Regions from separate parts of the Pelomonas margarita genome, predicted to be linked through region 3. Evidence: riboswitches for the same ligand, from Rfam matches in the RefSeq annotation. Region 3 holds a riboswitch; each other region holds the start of a gene.
The links. A riboswitch is a leader RNA that binds a small molecule or an ion and turns the genes downstream of it on or off. The one in region 3 is predicted to bind S-adenosylhomocysteine.

Region 1 (5,886 bases), on a different contig from region 3:
GCCCGCAGCGCCGACCCCGCTCGCCCGACCCCGCGACGCAGCAGCGCCCGCCGCACCACGGCCGGCGACACCTCGCCCCGGCTGGATGCGGCCGGGCTGGAGAAGCACCGCGTCGCCCGCGCCACCACGCGCCACCAGGCCATGGGCAGCGAGACGCTGGCCGAGCTGCTACGCCGCCACCAGCAGGGCGATGCCGGCCCGCAGGCACTGGCGGAGGATCTGGCCACGCTGCTGGACGGCAGCTCGCCCGACGAGCGCCGCCATCTGCGTCGCGCGCTGCGCCAGCACGAGGACGCCATCACCCCCGAGGCGGAGGCGGACGTCGACACTGCGTTGAACCCGCGCTGGCGCCAGGGCGGCTATCCGTACAAGAACCTGCTCTCGCGCAGGAACTACGAGAAACAGAAGTACCGGCTGCAAATGGAACTTCTGAAGCTGCAGGCCTGGGTGAAGGAAACCGGCGCACGCGTCGTCATCCTCTTCGAGGGGCGCGACGCGGCCGGCAAGGGCGGCACCATCAAGCGCTTCATGGAGCACCTCAACCCGCGCGGCGCCCGCGTCGTGGCACTGGAGAAGCCCAGCGAGGTGGAACGCGGCCAGTGGTACTTCCAGCGCTACGTGTCCCACCTGCCGACAGCCGGCGAGATCGTGCTGTTCGACCGCAGCTGGTACAACCGTGCCGGCGTCGAGCGGGTCATGGGCTTTTGCTCCGAGACGGAATACCAGGAGTTCCTGCGCCAGACGCCGGAGTTCGAGCGCCAACTGGTGCGCTCGGGCATCCACCTGTTCAAATTCTGGTTCTCGGTCAGCCGCGCCGAGCAGCGCCGCCGCTTCAAGGAGCGCAAGCTGCACCCGCTCAAGCAGTGGAAGCTCAGCCCCATCGACATGGCCAGCCTGGACAAGTGGGACGACTACACACGCGCCAAGGAGGCGATGTTCCTGCACTGCGACACGTCCGACGCGCCCTGGACCGTCATCAAGAGCGATTGCAAGAAGCGCGCACGCCTGAACGCGATGCGCTTCGTGCTGAACCGCCTGCCCTACGCCGAGCGCAAACCCGAGCGCGTGGGCGCCGTGGACCCGCTCATCGTCGGGCGGCCGGCACTCGTTTCCATGCCGGGCGACGATTTGTTGGCAGGGGGTGGCGCGAGCTGAGCGCGCACGCGACGCCGAGCATCGCTAGAATCTGTGGCTTCCGAGGAGCGTTGCAACCTCAGCACCCTTGAGGCCAGGCTCGGAACAGACACCCTGCAACTGCGCTCACCCGCTGACCGACGGTCGGGGTGAGCCATGTACTCTCCTCCGGCACGCGCCAGCGGCTTCATTCCCTGAAGGAGCCGTCATGACCGCCAACCTCCCCGCCCACATCGTCAAGGACCTGTCGCTGGCCGACTGGGGCCGCAAGGAAATCAAGATCGCCGAGCACGAGATGCCGGCGCTGATGGCTATTCGGCGCGAATACGCCGCGTCGCAGCCGCTGAAGGGTGCGCGCGTCACCGGCTCGCTGCACATGACCATCCAGACGGCCGTACTGGTCGAGACGCTGCAGGCGCTGGGCGCCGAAGTGCGCTGGGCTTCGTGCAACATCTTCTCGACGCAGGATCACGCCGCCGCCGCGCTTGCTGCCGTCGGCACGCCCGTGTTCGCCTACAAGGGCGAGACGCTGGAGGACTACTGGGACTACACCCACCGCATCTTCGAATTCGCCGGCAAGGGCGAGCCGGGCGAAGGCCCCAACATGATCCTGGACGACGGTGGCGACGCGACGCTGCTGATGCACCTGGGTCAGAAGGCCGAGAAGGACCTGTCCGTGCTGGCCAACCCCGGCAGCGAGGAAGAGCGCATCCTGTTCGCCGCCATCAAGAAGAAGGTTGCCGAAGACGGCACCTGGTACACCCGCAAGGCGGCCGAGATCATCGGCGTGACGGAAGAAACCACCACCGGCGTGCTGCGCCTGAACGAGATGGCGGCCAAGGGCACGCTGCAGTTCCGGGCCATCAACGTGAACGACTCCGTCACGAAGAGCAAGTTCGACAACCTCTACGGCTGCCGCGAAAGCCTGGTGGACGCCATCAAGCGCGCCACCGACGTGATGGTGGCCGGCAAGATCGCCGTCGTGGCGGGCTACGGCGACGTGGGCAAGGGCTCGGCGCAGGCGCTGCGCGCGCTGTCGGCCCAGGTCTGGGTGACTGAGATCGACCCCATCTGCGCGCTGCAGGCCGCGATGGAAGGCTACCGCGTCGTGACGATGGAATACGCCGCCGACAAGGCCGACATCTTCGTGACCGCCACAGGCAACAAGAACGTCATCCGCCGCGAGCACATGGAGGCGATGAAGAACAACGCCATCGTCTGCAACATTGGCCACTTCGACAACGAGATCGACGTCGCGTCCATCGAGAACTGCACCTGGGACGAGATCAAGCCGCAGGTCGACCACGTCATCTTCCCGGATGGCAAGCGCATCATCCTGCTGGCCAAGGGCCGCCTGGTGAACCTGGGCTGCGGCACGGGCCACCCGAGCTACGTGATGAGCTCGTCGTTCGCCAACCAGACCATTGCCCAGATCGAGCTGTTCGCCCACAAGGAGCGCTACGAAGCCGGCAAGGTCTACGTGCTGCCCAAGCACCTGGACGAGAAGGTCGCCCTGCTGCAGCTGACCACGCTGAACGCGCAGCTGTCGCAACTGACCGACGAGCAGGCGGCCTACATCGGCGTGAGCAAGGCCGGCCCGTTCAAGGCCAACACCTACCGCTACTGATCCAAGCCATGCAGCCCCCACGCTCACTCCGTTCGCTGCCCCCCGAGGGAGCGCGTCAGCGCCTTCGGGCGGCCGGGCGCCGCTGACATGCGCGCTGACCAGCTCCTCGTCGCCCAAGGCCTGGCCCCGACCCGCTCGGTGGCCCAGCGCCTCATCGCGAACGGCGCAGCCGAATGGGCTGCGCCCACCGGCTGGGCCGCACTGAAAAAGGCCGGCGAGGACCTGCCCGAGACGGCGCAGCTGCGCGTCACCGACGACGCGGAGCTGCGCTACGTGTCGCGCGGCGGGCTCAAGCTGGAAGGCGCGCTGGCCCGCGCGGGCCTGGATCTGACCGACCACACCGTGCTCGACCTGGGCCAGAGCACCGGTGGCTTCACCGACTGCCTGCTGGCCAACGGCGTGCGCCACGTGGTGGGCGTGGATGTGGGCCACGGGCAGCTGCATGCGCGGCTGCAGGCAGACCCACGCGTCACCGCACTGGAAGGCGTGCACGTGCGCGAGCTCGACGCACTGCGCCCGCACTCACCCACGGGCGGCTTCACGCTCATCGTGGGCGACCTGAGCTTCATCACCATGGTGGGCAGCCTGCCGCACCTGCTGCCCTGGCTGGAGGTGCACGGCCACCTGCTGCTGCTCATCAAGCCGCAGTTCGAGCTGGGCCCGCAGGCACTGGACAAGCGCGGCCTCGTCAAGGACGAGGCCGACTACGTTGCGCTGGAGGCACGCGTGCGCCTGGCCTGCACGGCGCTGGGTCTGAAGGTGCTCGACTACTTCGACAGCCCCATCACCGGCGGTGATGGCAACCGCGAATTTTTTCTACACGCGTCCCGATGAGCACGTCCGTTTCCTTCGAATTCTTCCCGCCCAACACGCCGGTCGGCGTCGACAAGCTCAAAACCGTGGTGCAGGAGCTGGGTGCACTGCAGCCCCAGTACTTCAGCGTCACCTACGGCGCCGGCGGCTCCACGCGCGACAAGACGCTGGCCGCTGTCATGGACATCGCCGGCGCCGGCTTCGACGCTGCGCCGCACCTGAGCTGCGTGGGCTCCACGCGCGAGAACATCGCCGAAATCCTGGCCACCTACCGTGAGCGCGGCATCCGCCGCGTCGTCGCGCTGCGCGGCGACCTGCCCAGCGGCACGGCCACGGCGGGCGAGTTCCGCTACGCGTCGGAGCTGGTCAGCTTCATCCGCCAATTCGAAAAGAACGGGCAGGGGCCGGACTGGCACATCGAGGTGGCCGCGTACCCCGAGACGCACCCGCAGCAGCGCTACGCGGCGCGCGACCTGCAGCACTTCGCCGACAAGATGCGCGTCGGCGCCGACGGTGCGATCACGCAGTTCTTCTTCAACCCCGACGCCTACTTCCACTTCGTCGACGAGGCGCGGCGCCTGGGCGTCACGCAGCCCATCACGCCGGGCATCATGCCCTTCCACAACTACGGCCGCATCGCGCAGTTCGCGCAGCGCGACGGCATCGAGATCCCGCGCTGGGTGCAGATGAAGATGGAAGGCTTCATGGACGACGCCGCCAGCATCCGCGCCTTCGGCCTGGATGTGGTGACGCGACTGTGCGAGCGGCTCATCGCCGGCGGCGCGCCGGGCATCCACTTCTATACGCTCAACCAGAGCGCGCTGACGCTGGCGTTGTGCCAACGCCTCGGCCTCGGCGCACAAGCTTGATCCAGCACAAAGCCACCCGCTGAGCGCGGCACGCCCGCCGCGGCACCTTGTGTTGGCTCAAATCGCGCCGGGCGGGCGGCGCGTTCAATGACTGCCATCGGGACACGTCCCATTCACCAGGAGTCATTGATGAAGTTCGCTACCCCCCTGCGTCTGGCCACCCTCGCCGTTGCCGCCCTCGCCCTGCAACCGGCCCAGGCCAACGAGGGCCCGCTGATGGTCCGCGTGCGCGCCGTGCACCTGGACTCGGCCAACAAGGACAGCACCGGCCTGGGTCTGTCCATCAACAACAAGACCCTGCCCGAAGTCGACTTCAGCTACTTCGTGACGCCCAACATCGCGGCCGAGCTGATCCTGACCTACCCGCAGAAGCAGCGTCTGTATTCCAACGGCACCGAGATCGGCTCGCTCAAGCACCTGCCGCCCACGCTGACGCTGCAGTACCACTTCAGCCCCGACACCACCGTGCGCCCCTACGTCGGCGTGGGCGTGAACTACACCAACTTCTCCAGCGTGAAGTTCGCGCCGGCCGTGGCCACCGCGCTCAAGCCCGGCATCAAGCACAACAGCTTCGGCCTGGCCTGGCAGGTGGGTGCCGACGTCGAGATCACCAAGGGCACCTACCTGAACTTTGACGTGAAGAAGGTGAACCTGGGCACGACCGTGTACTCCAACGGCGCCTCGGCCGGCAAGTTCAAGGTCAACCCGACGCTGGCCAGCGTGGGCCTGGGCTGGCGCTTCTGAGGCACCCCTCCCGGGGATGACGAGCGGTGCGGCGCCGAGCGGCGCCGAGCCGCGCAGCACCGCTCAACCGGCGCTCATGTAAATGAGCGCTTTACGTGAGCCACGCTCACGGCCGCCCTCCAGAATGCGCGGCCATGAGCCGCCTTCTCCTTGCGCTGACCGCGCCGTGCATCTGTGCCGTCAGCGCGCAGGCCCTGGCACAGACCCCGCCTGTCACGCCCCCACCGCCCCCCGCCGCCAAGGCGCCGGCCATGCTGCCTGCGGCCACGCCGGCCGCCGAGAGCAAGGACAACAAGCTGGAGCGCGTGGAGGTCAGCAGTGGGCCCACGGCCAACAGCCGCCGCCGCAACAGCACGGCCAGCAAGATCGTCATCGAGCGCGAGGACCTGGAGAAGTACGGCGACGTCGCGCTGGGTGACGTGCTGCGCCGCCTGCCCGGCGTGACGCTGGGCGGCCGTCCCGGACGCGGCGGTGACATCCGCATGCGCGGCATGGGCGGCGGCGCCACGCAGATCCTTATCGACGAGGAGCGCCCGCCGCCGGGCTTCGCGGTAGAAGACCTGCCGCCCGACCAGATCGAGCGCATCGAGATCTACCGCGCGCCCACCGCCGCCACCGGCGCTCGCGCCATTGCCGGCACCATCAACATCGTGCTGCGCGAGCCGCTGCAGAAGTCCAATCACGAGGTGCGCATGGGCC
Region 2 (5,886 bases), on a different contig from region 3:
CATGCACCAGCGCATGGCTCAGCCGCGCGTTGACGTCACCGGCGCGCCAGGCCAGGCGGGCCGAGTCGTCCTTGCCGGCGCTCTTGGCGCGGTCGGCGATCTCGATCAGGCGCTCGCCCGCATCGGGCCGGCGGTTCAGCACCACGTCTTCAACGCGCTCGCGCAGCTCGGCGTCCAGGTCGTCATAGACGCCCACCATGCCAGCGTTGACGATGCCCATGTCCATGCCCGCCTGGATGGCGTGGTACAGGAACACCGTGTGGATGGCCTCGCGCACCGGCTCGTTGCCGCGGAAGCTGAACGACACGTTGGACACGCCGCCCGACACCTTCGCCCCGGGCAGGTTCTGCTTGATCCAGCGCGTAGCCTCGATGAAGTCCACCGCGTAGTTGTCGTGCTCCTCGATGCCCGTCGCGATCGCGAAGATGTTGGGGTCGAAGATGATGTCCTCGGGCGGGAAGTCCACCTCGTCGACGAGGACGCGGTAGGCCCGCGCGCAGATCTCGGTCTTGCGGGCGAAGGTGTCGGCCTGGCCCTGCTCGTCGAACGCCATGACGACGGCCGCCGCGCCGTAGCGCTTCACCAGCCGCGCCTGGCGCCGGAACTCGTCCTCGCCTTCCTTCAGCGAGATGGAGTTGACGATGCCCTTGCCCTGGATGCACTTCAGGCCCGCCTCAATGACGCTCCACTTGGACGAGTCCACCATCACCGGCACGCGGGCGATCTCGGGCTCGCTGGCCATCAGGTTCAGGAAGCGCACCATGGCGGCCTGGCTGTCCAGCATGGCCTCGTCCATGTTCACGTCGATGACCTGGGCGCCGTTCTCCACCTGCTGGCGGGCCACGGCCAGCGCCTCCTCGAACTGGCCGGCCAGGATCATTCGGGCGAAGGCCTTGGAACCGGTGACGTTGGTGCGCTCGCCGATATTGACGAACAGCGAGCCCTCGCCAATGGCGACAGGCTCCAGGCCGGAGAGCTTCAGGGGGGGCGGCGAAATGGTCATCGAGGCGGCTCGGGCTGAGGGTCGATGAGCGCCGTTCGTCGATATCCGAGCCTGGCAGGCCGAACACCCGTCGCAGCGCTCCTCGGAGAGCCGGGAATTCTACGCAGCGAGGCCTTCGCCAGGGCTCAAGAGCGGGTCGCAGCCCCCGAAGGCCCCGCAGAATCCGCGGCGCCATGGCCGCCGACCTCATTCCCCTGCCCGCCCACACGCTGCGCCTGGGCATGACGCTGCCCTACGACCTGTTCGACGCTGGCGGCAAGCTGCTGTTCGCACGCGGCCAAGTGCTGCGCGACTCGCCGTTGGTGCGCAGCCTCATGGCCGGCGGCGCCTGGGTCAACACGGCAGACACCGTGGAATACCAGCGCGCGCTGGCCCACCGGCTGGACACGCTGGTGATGCAGGACGTGCCAATCGCCGACATCGCCAAGGCCGACGCCAGCTTCCGCCTGGAGCCGCCGTCCGCCCCTCGGCCGGAGCCAGGCGCGCGGGAGGCCTGGTCGGACCTGCTGCTGCACACCCACCACCTGCTGCGCGATGGCGAGCACAACGACTTCCCCGCCCGCGTGGCCCTGCTGCGCGACGCCGCGCTGAAGCGCCTGCACGCCCAGCCCGACGCCACGCTGATGCTGCTGGTGTTCGAGACCAGCCAGGCCTTCGAGGACTACAGCGCCCGCCACGCGCTGCTGACGCTGGCGCTGTGCGAACTCGTCGCCCAGCAGCTGCAACTGCCCGCGCCGCTGCGCGAGACGCTGCACAACGCCGCGCTGACGATGAACCTCGGTGCCAGCACCGCGCATGACCGCCTAGCCAGCCAGACCGACCGCGCCACGCCCACCCAGCGCCACGCGCTCAGCGCCCACGGCGAGCGCGCCGCGCAGCGGCTGGCCCAGGCCGGTGTGACCGACGAGGTCTGGCTGACCGCTGTGCGCCTGCACCACGACGCCGGCCCCGGCCCGCTGGCCGCCCGCAGCGACGGCGAGAAGCTCGCGCGGCTGCTGCGCCGCATCGACCTGTTCGGCGCCCGTCTGTCCCCGCGCCGCAGCCGCACGGCCATGAGCGGCGCCTCGGCGGCCCGCGCCGTGTTCCTGGACGAACTGGGCCAGCCTGACGAGGCCGGCGCCGCCCTCATCAAGGCCGTAGGCCTGTACCCGCCCGGCACCATCGTGCGGCTGGCCAACGGCGAGGTGGGCATGGTGTTCAAGCGCGGCTACAGCGCCAACGAGCCGCTGGTGGCGGTGCTGATCGGCAAGAGCGGCAGCCCACTGTCCACCCCCGTGCCGCGCGACACCCGACTGGCCACGCAGGCCATTGCCGCCAGCCTCGCGCCGGTGGAGCTGAAGCTGCGGGTCAACCTGGACGCATTGCTGAAGCTGTAGCCCCTCGCCCAGCCGCCCGGCGCTCAGCCCCATCCGTCAGTGGGCTTGCGTTCACACGGCCAGGAAGATATTCTGTGTATACACAATATGCACAGCAGCCTCCTCATCTCCCAGGTCGACGCGCGGCCGATGTATCTGCAGATCACTGAGCAGATCCGCCAGCGCGTGGCCGCCGGAGACTGGCCGCCGGGCAAGGAGCTGCCGTCCATCCGTGCGCTGGCGGCTGACCTGAAGGTCAGCGTCATCACGGTGAAGCGGGCCTACCTGGACCTGGAGGCCGAGGGCGTCATCGTGACCCGCCACGGCAAGGGCTCCTTCGTCGCCGACGCCCAGGGTCTGGCCGTGGACATGCGGCTGGCGCAGCTGGACGAGCACCTGTGCGCGGCCGCTGAGATCGCCCGTTCGCTGGCCCTGCCCGAGCAGGACCTGCTAGACCGACTGCGCCATGCGCTGACCACCCAGGAGCCCGCGGCATGAGCGCGTCCCCCGTTTTCGAGATGACCGGCGTGAGCAAGGCCTTCCCCTTCTTCACGCTGAACGACGTGTCGCTGCGCCTGGCGCCCGGTCAGATCATGGGCCTCGTCGGCCCCAACGGCGCCGGCAAGAGCACCACCATCCGGCTACTGATGGGGCTGCTGACGGCCGACGCTGGCGAGGTGCGGCTGCTGGGCCAAGCCATGCCACGCGAGCAGGCCGCTGCCAAGGCCGACGTGGGCTTCGTCAGCGACGACATGCGGCTGTTCCCGCACGCCACGCTGGCCTGGCACATGGACTTCACCGCAGCCATCTACCCGGGTTGGGACGCGGCCTACGCCGCGCGGCTGCTCAAGCGCTTCGGCCTGCGCGCCGAGCAGCCGGTCAAGGGCCTGTCCACAGGTGAGCATGGCAAGGCGCTGCTGCTGCTGGCGCTGGCACGCCGTCCGCGCCTGCTGGTACTGGATGAGCCCACGTCGGGCATGGACCCCGTCGCCCGCCACGAGCTGCTGACCGAGTTCATGGACGTACTGCGCGACGAGGATCGCGCCATCCTGTTCTCCTCCCACAACACGCTGGACGTGGAGCGCATCTCCGACCGCCTCGCCTTCATCGACCGCGGCCACGTGGTGGCGGCCAGCGACACGGCGGACTTCCTCGAACGCTGGCGCCGCGTGCAGCTGCGCCTGCCGCCCGGGCAGGCCCTGGCGGCGCTGCCCGAGGTGGTCCACTGCGAGCGCGACGGCGGCCTCGCCACGCTGACCGTGAACGGCTTCAGCGAGGCCTGGCTGGCCCGGCTGAACGCCCCGGCACAGGCTGTGCAGCGCATGAGCCTGGAGGAGATCTTCGTCGCCACCGTCATGCACAGCCGCAACGTCCAGGAAGGCCTCACCGCATGAACGCCCTCACCACCCGGCTGCTCGCCAAGGAGCTCCACCAGCACGGCGCGCTGATGACCGCCGCCACCGCCGCGGGTCTGGCCGCGCTGCCGCTGGCGCTCACCGGCGGCGCGGGCTTTCACGTGGCCTTCGTCGTGTGGCTCACGGCGGTCATCGCGCTGGGCGTGATGCTGGCTATGTTCGGCGTCAGCAACGAGCGCAAGGAGCGCGCGCGCCTGTTCGTGCTCAGCCTGCCGCTGTCGCCGCTCGACTACGTGCGCATCAAGCTGTTGGGGCTGGTGGCCTGCTTTGTGCTGCCCTGGGTCGTGTTGAGCGCGGGCGCCGTGGCGCTGGTGGTGGCGCTGCCGGGCCTCGCCGACGGCCTGCTGCCCTACACCGTGCTGCTGTGCGCCTACCTGCTGCTGAACTACGCGCTGGTGCTGAGCGCGGCGCTGCACATCGCCTCGGAGGCCGGCATGGGCGGCGTGATCATCCTGACCAACATGTCGGTGTCGCTGTTCCTAGCCGGCGTCGGCCGCCTGCCCGGCATCGGCGAGCACATGGGCGCCGCCGCGCCCGTGTGGACGGCCACGTTCTGGCTGCTGCTGGCCGCCGAGCTGGCCGCCACCCTGCTGGCCCTGTGCCTGCCGCTGTTCTTCGCCGCGCGACGGCGAGACGCCCTCTAGGAGGAAATCCATGTCCACCCACCCCAACGCCGAGCGGCTCCATGCCCTCGACGCCGTGCGGAGCTTTGCCCTGTTGCTGGGCGTGGCCTTCCACGCCGCGCTGTCCTTCATCCCCGGCCTGCCCCCCGGCCTGTGGGCGATGACGGATCACTCGCCCAGCGCCTTCCTCGGCGATGCGAGCTTCGTCGCGCACAGCTTCCGCATGACGCTGTTCTTTTTCATCGCCGGTTTCTTCGGCCGCCTGCTGCGCCAGCGGTTGGGCACGCGCGGCTTCTGGGTCAACCGCGGCCAGCGCATCGCGCTGCCGCTGATCGTTGGCTGGCTGCTGCTGTTCCCGGCCATCGCGCTCGTGTGGCACGTGGGCCTGCAGAAGGTCTTCCACGGTGTGCCGCCAGCCCTGCCCGAGCTGCCCCAGGCACCCGGCGCGTTCCCGCTGACGCACCTGTGGTTCCTCTACCAGCTGCTGTGGCTGTACGCCGGCGCGCTGCTGGCTCGCGGCGTGCTCGTGCGGCTGGACCGGGGCCAGGTCTTGCGCGGGCTGCTGGACCGCGCCGTCACCGGCGCACTGCGCGGGCCGGCCGCCACGCTGCTGCTGGGCCTGCCGCTGGCGGGCGTGCTGCTGGCCACACCCGCCTGGTTCCCCTGGGGCGGCATCCCGACGCCCGACCGCTCGCTGATCCCCCAGCTGCCCGCCACGGTCGCCTATGGCGTGGCCTTCGTGTTCGGCTGGCTGGTTCAGCGCGCGCCCGGCGCGCTGGCCGCACTGCGCAGCGGCGGGCTGCTGCAGGCGGCGCTGGCCGTCGCGTCGTCGGCCACCTGCCTGTACCTCATGAAGACGCAGCCGCCCCTGGGCATGCCCGACGCGCCCAAGCTCGTCTTCACGCTGGCCTTCGTCACGTCCAGCTGGGCCTGGCCGCTGGCCCTCACCGGCCTGGCACTGCGCTGGCTGTCGACGCCCAACGCCGCCGTGCGCTACGTGGCCGACGCGTCCTACTGGATCTACCTCGCGCACCTGCCCGTCGTCGCGGCGCTGCAGGTCTGGGTGGGCCACTGGCCGCTGCACTGGGGGCTGAAGTACCCGTTCGTCGTCGTCGCCACGCTGGCCCTGCTGCTGGCGAGCTACCACCTGCTCGTGCGCACGACCGTCATCGGCCGGGTGCTCAACGGCCGCACCCACCCGCGCCGTGCAGCGCCCCCAGCGGCCACGCCCGGGCTCGACGGCGACAGCGACGGCGTCGTCGCGTCACTGAGCGGCGTGTTCAAGCGCTACGGCACGCTGCAAGCACTGTGCGATGTGGACCTGCAGCTGCGCCGCGGCGAGCTGCTCGCGCTGCTGGGCCCCAACGGCGCCGGCAAGTCCACGGCCATCGCGCTGTGGCTGGGCCTGCAGGAGGCCGACGCGGGCCGCGTGCAGCTGCTGGGCGGCCCGCCGCAGGACATCGCGCGCCGGCAGGGCCTGGGCGTCATGC
Region 3 (5,886 bases):
GGAGCTGTGGATGAAGCTGATGCTTCACGAGCTGCAGGCGGCGGTCGCCCACGTCGCGGCGGAACGTCTGCCCGAGGCCTTCAAGATGTTGGCGCGCGTCTCGCGCATCATGGAACAGCTCGTGCATGCCTGGGATGTGCTGGCCACGATGACACCGCCCGAGTACAGCGCCATCCGTCCCTACCTCGCCAAGAGCAGCGGCTTCCAGAGCGCGCAGTACCGGCGCATCGAGTTCATGCTGGGCAACAAGAACCCGGCCATGCTCAAGCCCCACGAGCACCGCGCCGACCTGCTGGCCCAGGTGCAGGCCGCCTACGAGGCCCCGTCGTTGTACGACGAGGTGCTGCAGCTGATGGCCCGCCGCGGCATCGCCGTGCCGGCCTCGCACACGCAGCGCGACTGGACACAGCCCTACGCCGCCGCCGACGGCGTCAAGGACGCCTGGCTCACCGTCTACCGCGCGCCGCAGCAGCACTGGGACCTCTACCAAATGGGCGAGGAGCTGGTGGACTTGGAAGATGCGTTCCGGCTCTGGCGCTTCCGCCATGTCACGACGGTGGAGCGCGTCATCGGCTTCAAGCGCGGCACCGGCGGCACCGGCGGCGTCAGCTACCTGCGCAAGATGCTGGAGGTGGTGCTCTTCCCGGAACTGTGGGCATTACGAACGGAGCTCTGAGGGCCCAAACCTAGAATCGGCGCACCGTTGCTGCCGACAAGGTCCGCCACCATGGACGCCCGAACCTCCACCACCCGCCTACGCATCGAACGCCTGCGCGATGCCCTGATCGCCACCGGCACCCACGCCGTGCTGGTGCCGTCCGCCGACCCGCACCTCTCCGAGTACCTGCCGCAGCGCTGGCAGGGCCGGGAATGGGCCTCCGGTTTCACTGGCTCCATGGGCAACCTGGTCGTCACGCGGGACGGCGCCGCGCTGTTCGCCGACAGCCGCTACTGGGCACAGGCCGAGGTGCAGCTGGCCGGCAGCGGCATCGCGCTGGAGAAAACCACGTCCGGCGCCTCCACGCAGTACATCGACTGGATCGCCACCCACCTGCAGCCCGGTCAGGCCCTGGCCGTCGACGGCCAGGTGCTGGGTCTGGCGCTTGCCAAGGCGCTACGCGCCGGCCTGAGCGCCAAGGGCGTTGCGCTGCGCACCGACCTGGACCTGGTCCAGCAGGCCTGGGACGACCGCCCCGGCCTGCCCACCGAGCCCGTCTACGAGCACCTGCCGCCGCAGGCCGCCGTCACGCGTGTCGACAAGCTGGCCCGCGTGCGCGCGGCCATGGCCGGCATCGGCGCCACGCACCACCTGGTGTCCACCGTCGACGACGTCGCCTGGCTGCTGAACCTGCGCGGCAGCGACGTGGAGTGCAACCCCGTCTTCATCGCCCACCTGCTGCTGGATGCGGCCGGTGGCCGCCTTTTCATCGCCGACGGCAAGGTTCCCGCCGACCTGAGCGCGCGCCTGGCGGCCGACGGCATCCAGCTCGCGCCGTACGGCGAGGCTGCCGGCGCGCTGGCCGCACTGCCGGCGCAGGCCGCGCTGCTGATCGACCCCCGCCGCGTCACGCTGGGCCTGCGTGAGGCCGCGCCAGCCGGCGTGAAACTGATCGAGCAGATCAACCCCAGCACGCTGTTCAAGAGCCGCAAGACCCCGGCCGAGGCCGTCTTCATCCGCCAGGCCATGGCCGAGGACGGCGCAGCCATGTGCGAGTTCTACGCCGAGTTCGAGGCCTCGCTCGCGCGTGGCGAGCGCTGGAGCGAGCTGGACGTGGACGAGCGCCTCACCGCCGCGCGCCGCAAGCGCCCCGGCTTCGTGGGGCTGTCGTTCTCCACCATCGCCGGCTGGCAGGCCAACGGCGCCCTGCCCCACTACCGCGCGCTGCCCGAGTCCTTCGCCCACATCGACGGCGACGGCCTGCTGCTGATCGACTCCGGCGGCCAGTACCTGGGCGGCACGACCGACATCACCCGCGTGTGGCCCATCGGCAGCGTCAGCGCCGCGCAGAAGCGCGACTACACGCTGGTGCTCAAGGGCACCATCGCGCTGTCCGCCACGCGCTTTCCGCGCGGCACGCTGAGCCCCATGCTGGACGCCATAGCCCGCGCGCCGCTGTGGCAGCACGGCCTGGACTACGGCCACGGCACCGGTCACGGCGTGGGCTACTTCATGAACGTGCACGAGGGCCCGCAGAGCATCAGCAAAGCCATCCCCGAGCCCACGATGGCGATGGAGCCCGGCATGATCACGTCCATCGAACCCGGCCTGTACCGGCCTGGCCAGTGGGGTGTGCGCATCGAGAACCTGGTGCTCAACGTGGCCATCGACACACCCGAGCACAACGCCTTCGGCGAGATGCTGGCCTTCGAGACGCTGACGCTGTGCCCTATCGATACGCGCTGCATCGACCTGAGCCTGATGCGCGCTGACGAACTTGTCTGGCTGAACAGCTACCACGCCACCGTGCGCGAGCGCCTACAGCCACTGGTGAGCGGCGCGGCACTGGCCTGGCTGCTGGCCCGCACCGAGCCGCTGGCTGCATGATGGCCGCGCTGGCCCTCGCGCTGGTGGCCGGCTCGGCCGTGCAGCATGTGGGCCTGAGCGACGCGTCGGCCGGCATCGCGCTGGACGACGCGCACTTCGTCGTCGCCAACGACGAGCACAACCGCCTCGTCATCTACCGCCGGGGCCTGCCTGCCGCGGTGCGTGAGGTGGACCTCAGCGCCTTCCTGGGCGCCCGCAAGGAAGCCGACCTCGAAGGCGCAGCCCGCGTCGGCAGCCGCCTCTACTGGATTGCCTCGCATGCCCGCAACGCCAAGGGCAAGGTGCGTGAGGACCGGCAGCGCTTCTTCGCTACCGACATCGGCGCCGGCCCCACCGTGCGCGCCGTCGGCACGCCCTACACGCGGCTGCTGGACGACCTGATCGCATCGCCCGCGCTGGCTGCACTGAAGCTGGCCGACGCAGCCCGGCTGGCACCCGAACTGCCCGGCGGCTTCAACATCGAGGGCCTGGCCGAAGGGCCGCAGGGCAGCCTGCTGATCGGCCTGCGCAACCCGCTGCACCGGGGCCGCGCGCTGCTGATCCCGCTGCTGAACCCGGCTGAGCTCGTCGTGCCCGGCGGCGGGCCGGCACGCTTCGGCAGCGCGCTCACGCTGGATCTGGCCGGCCTGGGCGTGCGCAGCCTGGAGCGGCTGGCCAACGGCAGCTACCTGATCGCCGCCGGCCTGCCGGGCGATGGCGGCCGCTTCCAGCTTTTTCACTGGACCGGGCGCGCGGGCGACACCCCACAGGCCACGTCGCTGGACCTGGGCGACCTGCGCCCCGAAGGCCTGTTCGCCTGGCCTGACGGCCGCTTGACGCTGCTCAGCGACGATGGCTCGCTGCACAAGGACCTCCCCGAAGCGCGCCAGCGCTTTCGCGCTGTCGAGATCAGGCCTTAGGCACGCCCCGGCACCGCCTGCACGGCCGGATAACGCCACACCAGTGCCGCGCTCACCAGCAGCTGCAGCCCCACGCCGCAGAACACCGGCACCGCGCCGGCATCGCCATCCAGGAAGGGCGCCACCAGCTGCGTGCCCAGGGCCCCGGCCGCCAGCAACGCCAGCACCAGCAGCGCCGTCGCACGGCCCATCTGCGCGGGCGGCACGGCCAGCGCGTCGACAAAGGTGGCCGGCCCCCGCAGAGCCAACGCGCCGCAGAAGCACATCCAGTAGGCCGCCACCGCCGCGTAGGTCAGCATGCCCAAAGCGGCGCCGGCCAGCGCCAGCCCACAGGCCAGTACCTGCAGCGAGGCCCCCAGCCGCACGATGCGCGCATGGCCCAGACGCTTTGACAGCCGACCTGACTGCGACGCACCCAGCATGAACGAGCCCACGCCCAGCACCTGCAGCAGCGGGAAGGCCTGCGGGCCCAGGCCCAGCGCGTGGTGCAGCAGCTGCGGCGCACTGGCCAGGAAGGTCAGCAGCGCGCCGATGCACAGCGCATGCGACAGGGCCAGGCGCAGGTAGCTGCGGTTGCGCAGGATGGTGGCGTAGCTGGCATCGTGGTCAAGGTTGAGCCCGGGCAGCTCGCGCGGCGCGATCTTCACCACCCAGGGCAACACCAGCAGCGACAGCGCCGCCAGCACCCAGAAGGTGCCGCGCCAGTCCACCACCTGCAGCATCAGCGCGCCCAGCACGGGGCCGGCCGCCGGCACGATGGCTTCCACCATCGAGATGGCGGCGATGCCGCGCACGACATCGGCATCGCCCAGCGTGGCGCGCACGACAGTGGGCGCCACGACGGTGGCCGCCGCCGCCGCCACGCCCTGCAGCAGCCGGCACAGCAGCAGCCACTCGATGCCCGGCGCCATCGCGCAGCCCAGACTGGTCAGCGCCAGCAGCGCCAGGCCGATCTGCAGGCACCGGCGCGGGCCCAGCCGGTTCAGCAGCTCGCCCCATAGCAGCTGCGCGCCGGCCAGGCCGGCGAGGTAGACGGCCACGGTGGCCTGAGCCAACGACACGCTGATACCCATGCCCAGCTGCAAGGCGGGCACGGCGGGCAGGTAGAGATCCATCGCGGCCATGCTGACGCCTGTGACGAAGGCCAACGGCAGGATGGTGCGTATGGACGCGGAAGGAGGGATAGCAGACACGAACAGCCCTGGTTCACAGAGGGCGCCCTTGTCCCGTCGTCGGCACCGAGCGTGGCGGAGACCGGGCTCCGTCGCAGCACCCCTCGGCGGGACGTCACCGCCACGCGGTGTGGCCGGATTCTAGGATCCTGCCGGGCTCGGGGTCGGGTGCTAGGCTCACCGGCATGGATCAAGTGGACATTGCCGTCATCGGCGCGGGCGTCGTGGGCCTGGCCATCGCGCGCGAACTGGCGCTGCGCGGCCGTGAGGTCGTCGTGATCGAAGCGGCCGGCGCCATCGGCACCGGCATCTCGTCGCGCAACAGCGAGGTCATCCACGCCGGGCTCTACTACCCGGCCGGCAGCCTGAAGGCGCGGCTGTGCGTGCGCGGCAAGGCACTGCTGTACGACTATTGCGCTGCGCGGGGCATCGCGCACCGGCGCTGCGGCAAGCTGGTCGTCGCGACACGGCCCGAGGACGTCGTGCGGCTGCAAGCGCTCGCCGCCAGCGGCGCCGCCAACGGCGTGGACGATCTGCGCCTGCTGGCACGCGCCGAAACGCTGGCCCTGGAGCCCGCGCTGCAGGCCGCAGGCGCGCTGCTGTCGCCGTCCAGCGGCATCGTCGACAGCCATGGCCTGATGACGGCGCTGCTGGGCGATGCCGAGCAGGCCGGCGCCATGCTGGCGCTGGCCAGCCCGGTGACCGGCGGCCGGCGTGACGGCGACGGCTGGCGGCTGCAGGTCGGCAGCGACTTCGCGATAGGGGCGCGGGTCGTCATCAACGCGGCGGGGCTGTTCGCAGCGCAGGTGGCGGCGTCGCTGGGCACACCGGCGCCGGCCTTGCGTTTCGCGCGTGGCCACTACTTCTCGCTGGCCGGGCGGGCGCCCTTCTCGCGCCTGATCTACCCGCTGCCGGTGGACGGCGGCCTGGGCGTGCACCTGACACTGGACCTGGGCGGCCAGGCGCGCTTCGGCCCCGATGTGCAGTGGCTGCCCGACACCGACCCCGCCACGCTGGCCTACGCCGTCGACCCGGCGCTGGCACCTGCGTTCGAGGCCGAGGTGCGCGGCTACTGGCCCGGCCTGCCGGCCGGCGCGCTGCAGCCGGCCTACAGCGGCATCCGGCCCAAGCTGGGTGGCCCGGGCGAGGCCGCGCCGGACTTCCGCATCGACACCGGCACGCCGGGCCTGGTGCAGCTGTTCGGCATCGAGTCGCCCGGGCTGACGGCCGCGCTCGCGCTGGCCGAGGACGTCGCCGCCCGGTTCTGACG

Region 1: linked by a shared signal. The riboswitch ahead of ahcY (adenosylhomocysteinase) and the one ahead of ACG0Z3_RS11655 (MFS transporter) in region 3 are both predicted to bind S-adenosylhomocysteine.
Region 2: linked by a shared signal. The riboswitch ahead of metH (methionine synthase) and the one ahead of ACG0Z3_RS11655 (MFS transporter) in region 3 are both predicted to bind S-adenosylhomocysteine.

What each region holds. Positions count from the first base shown of each region.
Region 1 covers NZ_JBIGHW010000010.1:123,894-129,779, forward strand. Annotated here, with positions in the region: gene ppk2 (polyphosphate kinase 2) at 1-1,155, shown strand, start outside; S-adenosyl-L-homocysteine riboswitch at 1,192-1,269, shown strand; gene ahcY (adenosylhomocysteinase) at 1,343-2,761, shown strand; gene ACG0Z3_RS17490 (TlyA family RNA methyltransferase) at 2,849-3,595, shown strand; gene metF (methylenetetrahydrofolate reductase [NAD(P)H]) at 3,592-4,443, shown strand; gene ACG0Z3_RS17500 (OmpW/AlkL family protein) at 4,573-5,187, shown strand; gene ACG0Z3_RS17505 (TonB-dependent receptor plug domain-containing protein) at 5,322-5,886, shown strand, end outside.
Region 2 covers NZ_JBIGHW010000009.1:68,813-74,698, forward strand. Annotated here, with positions in the region: gene metH (methionine synthase) at 1-1,003, opposite strand, end outside; S-adenosyl-L-homocysteine riboswitch at 1,023-1,093, opposite strand; gene ACG0Z3_RS16325 (HD-GYP domain-containing protein) at 1,177-2,379, shown strand; gene ACG0Z3_RS16330 (GntR family transcriptional regulator) at 2,467-2,856, shown strand; gene ACG0Z3_RS16335 (ABC transporter ATP-binding protein) at 2,853-3,752, shown strand; gene ACG0Z3_RS16340 (ABC transporter permease) at 3,749-4,417, shown strand; gene ACG0Z3_RS16345 (acyltransferase family protein) at 4,428-5,886, shown strand, end outside.
Region 3 covers NZ_JBIGHW010000005.1:183,098-188,983, forward strand. Annotated here, with positions in the region: gene kynA (tryptophan 2,3-dioxygenase) at 1-676, shown strand, start outside; gene ACG0Z3_RS11645 (aminopeptidase P family protein) at 728-2,545, shown strand; gene ACG0Z3_RS11650 (DUF3616 domain-containing protein) at 2,542-3,444, shown strand; gene ACG0Z3_RS11655 (MFS transporter) at 3,441-4,637, opposite strand; S-adenosyl-L-homocysteine riboswitch at 4,651-4,728, opposite strand; gene ACG0Z3_RS11660 (NAD(P)/FAD-dependent oxidoreductase) at 4,802-5,884, shown strand.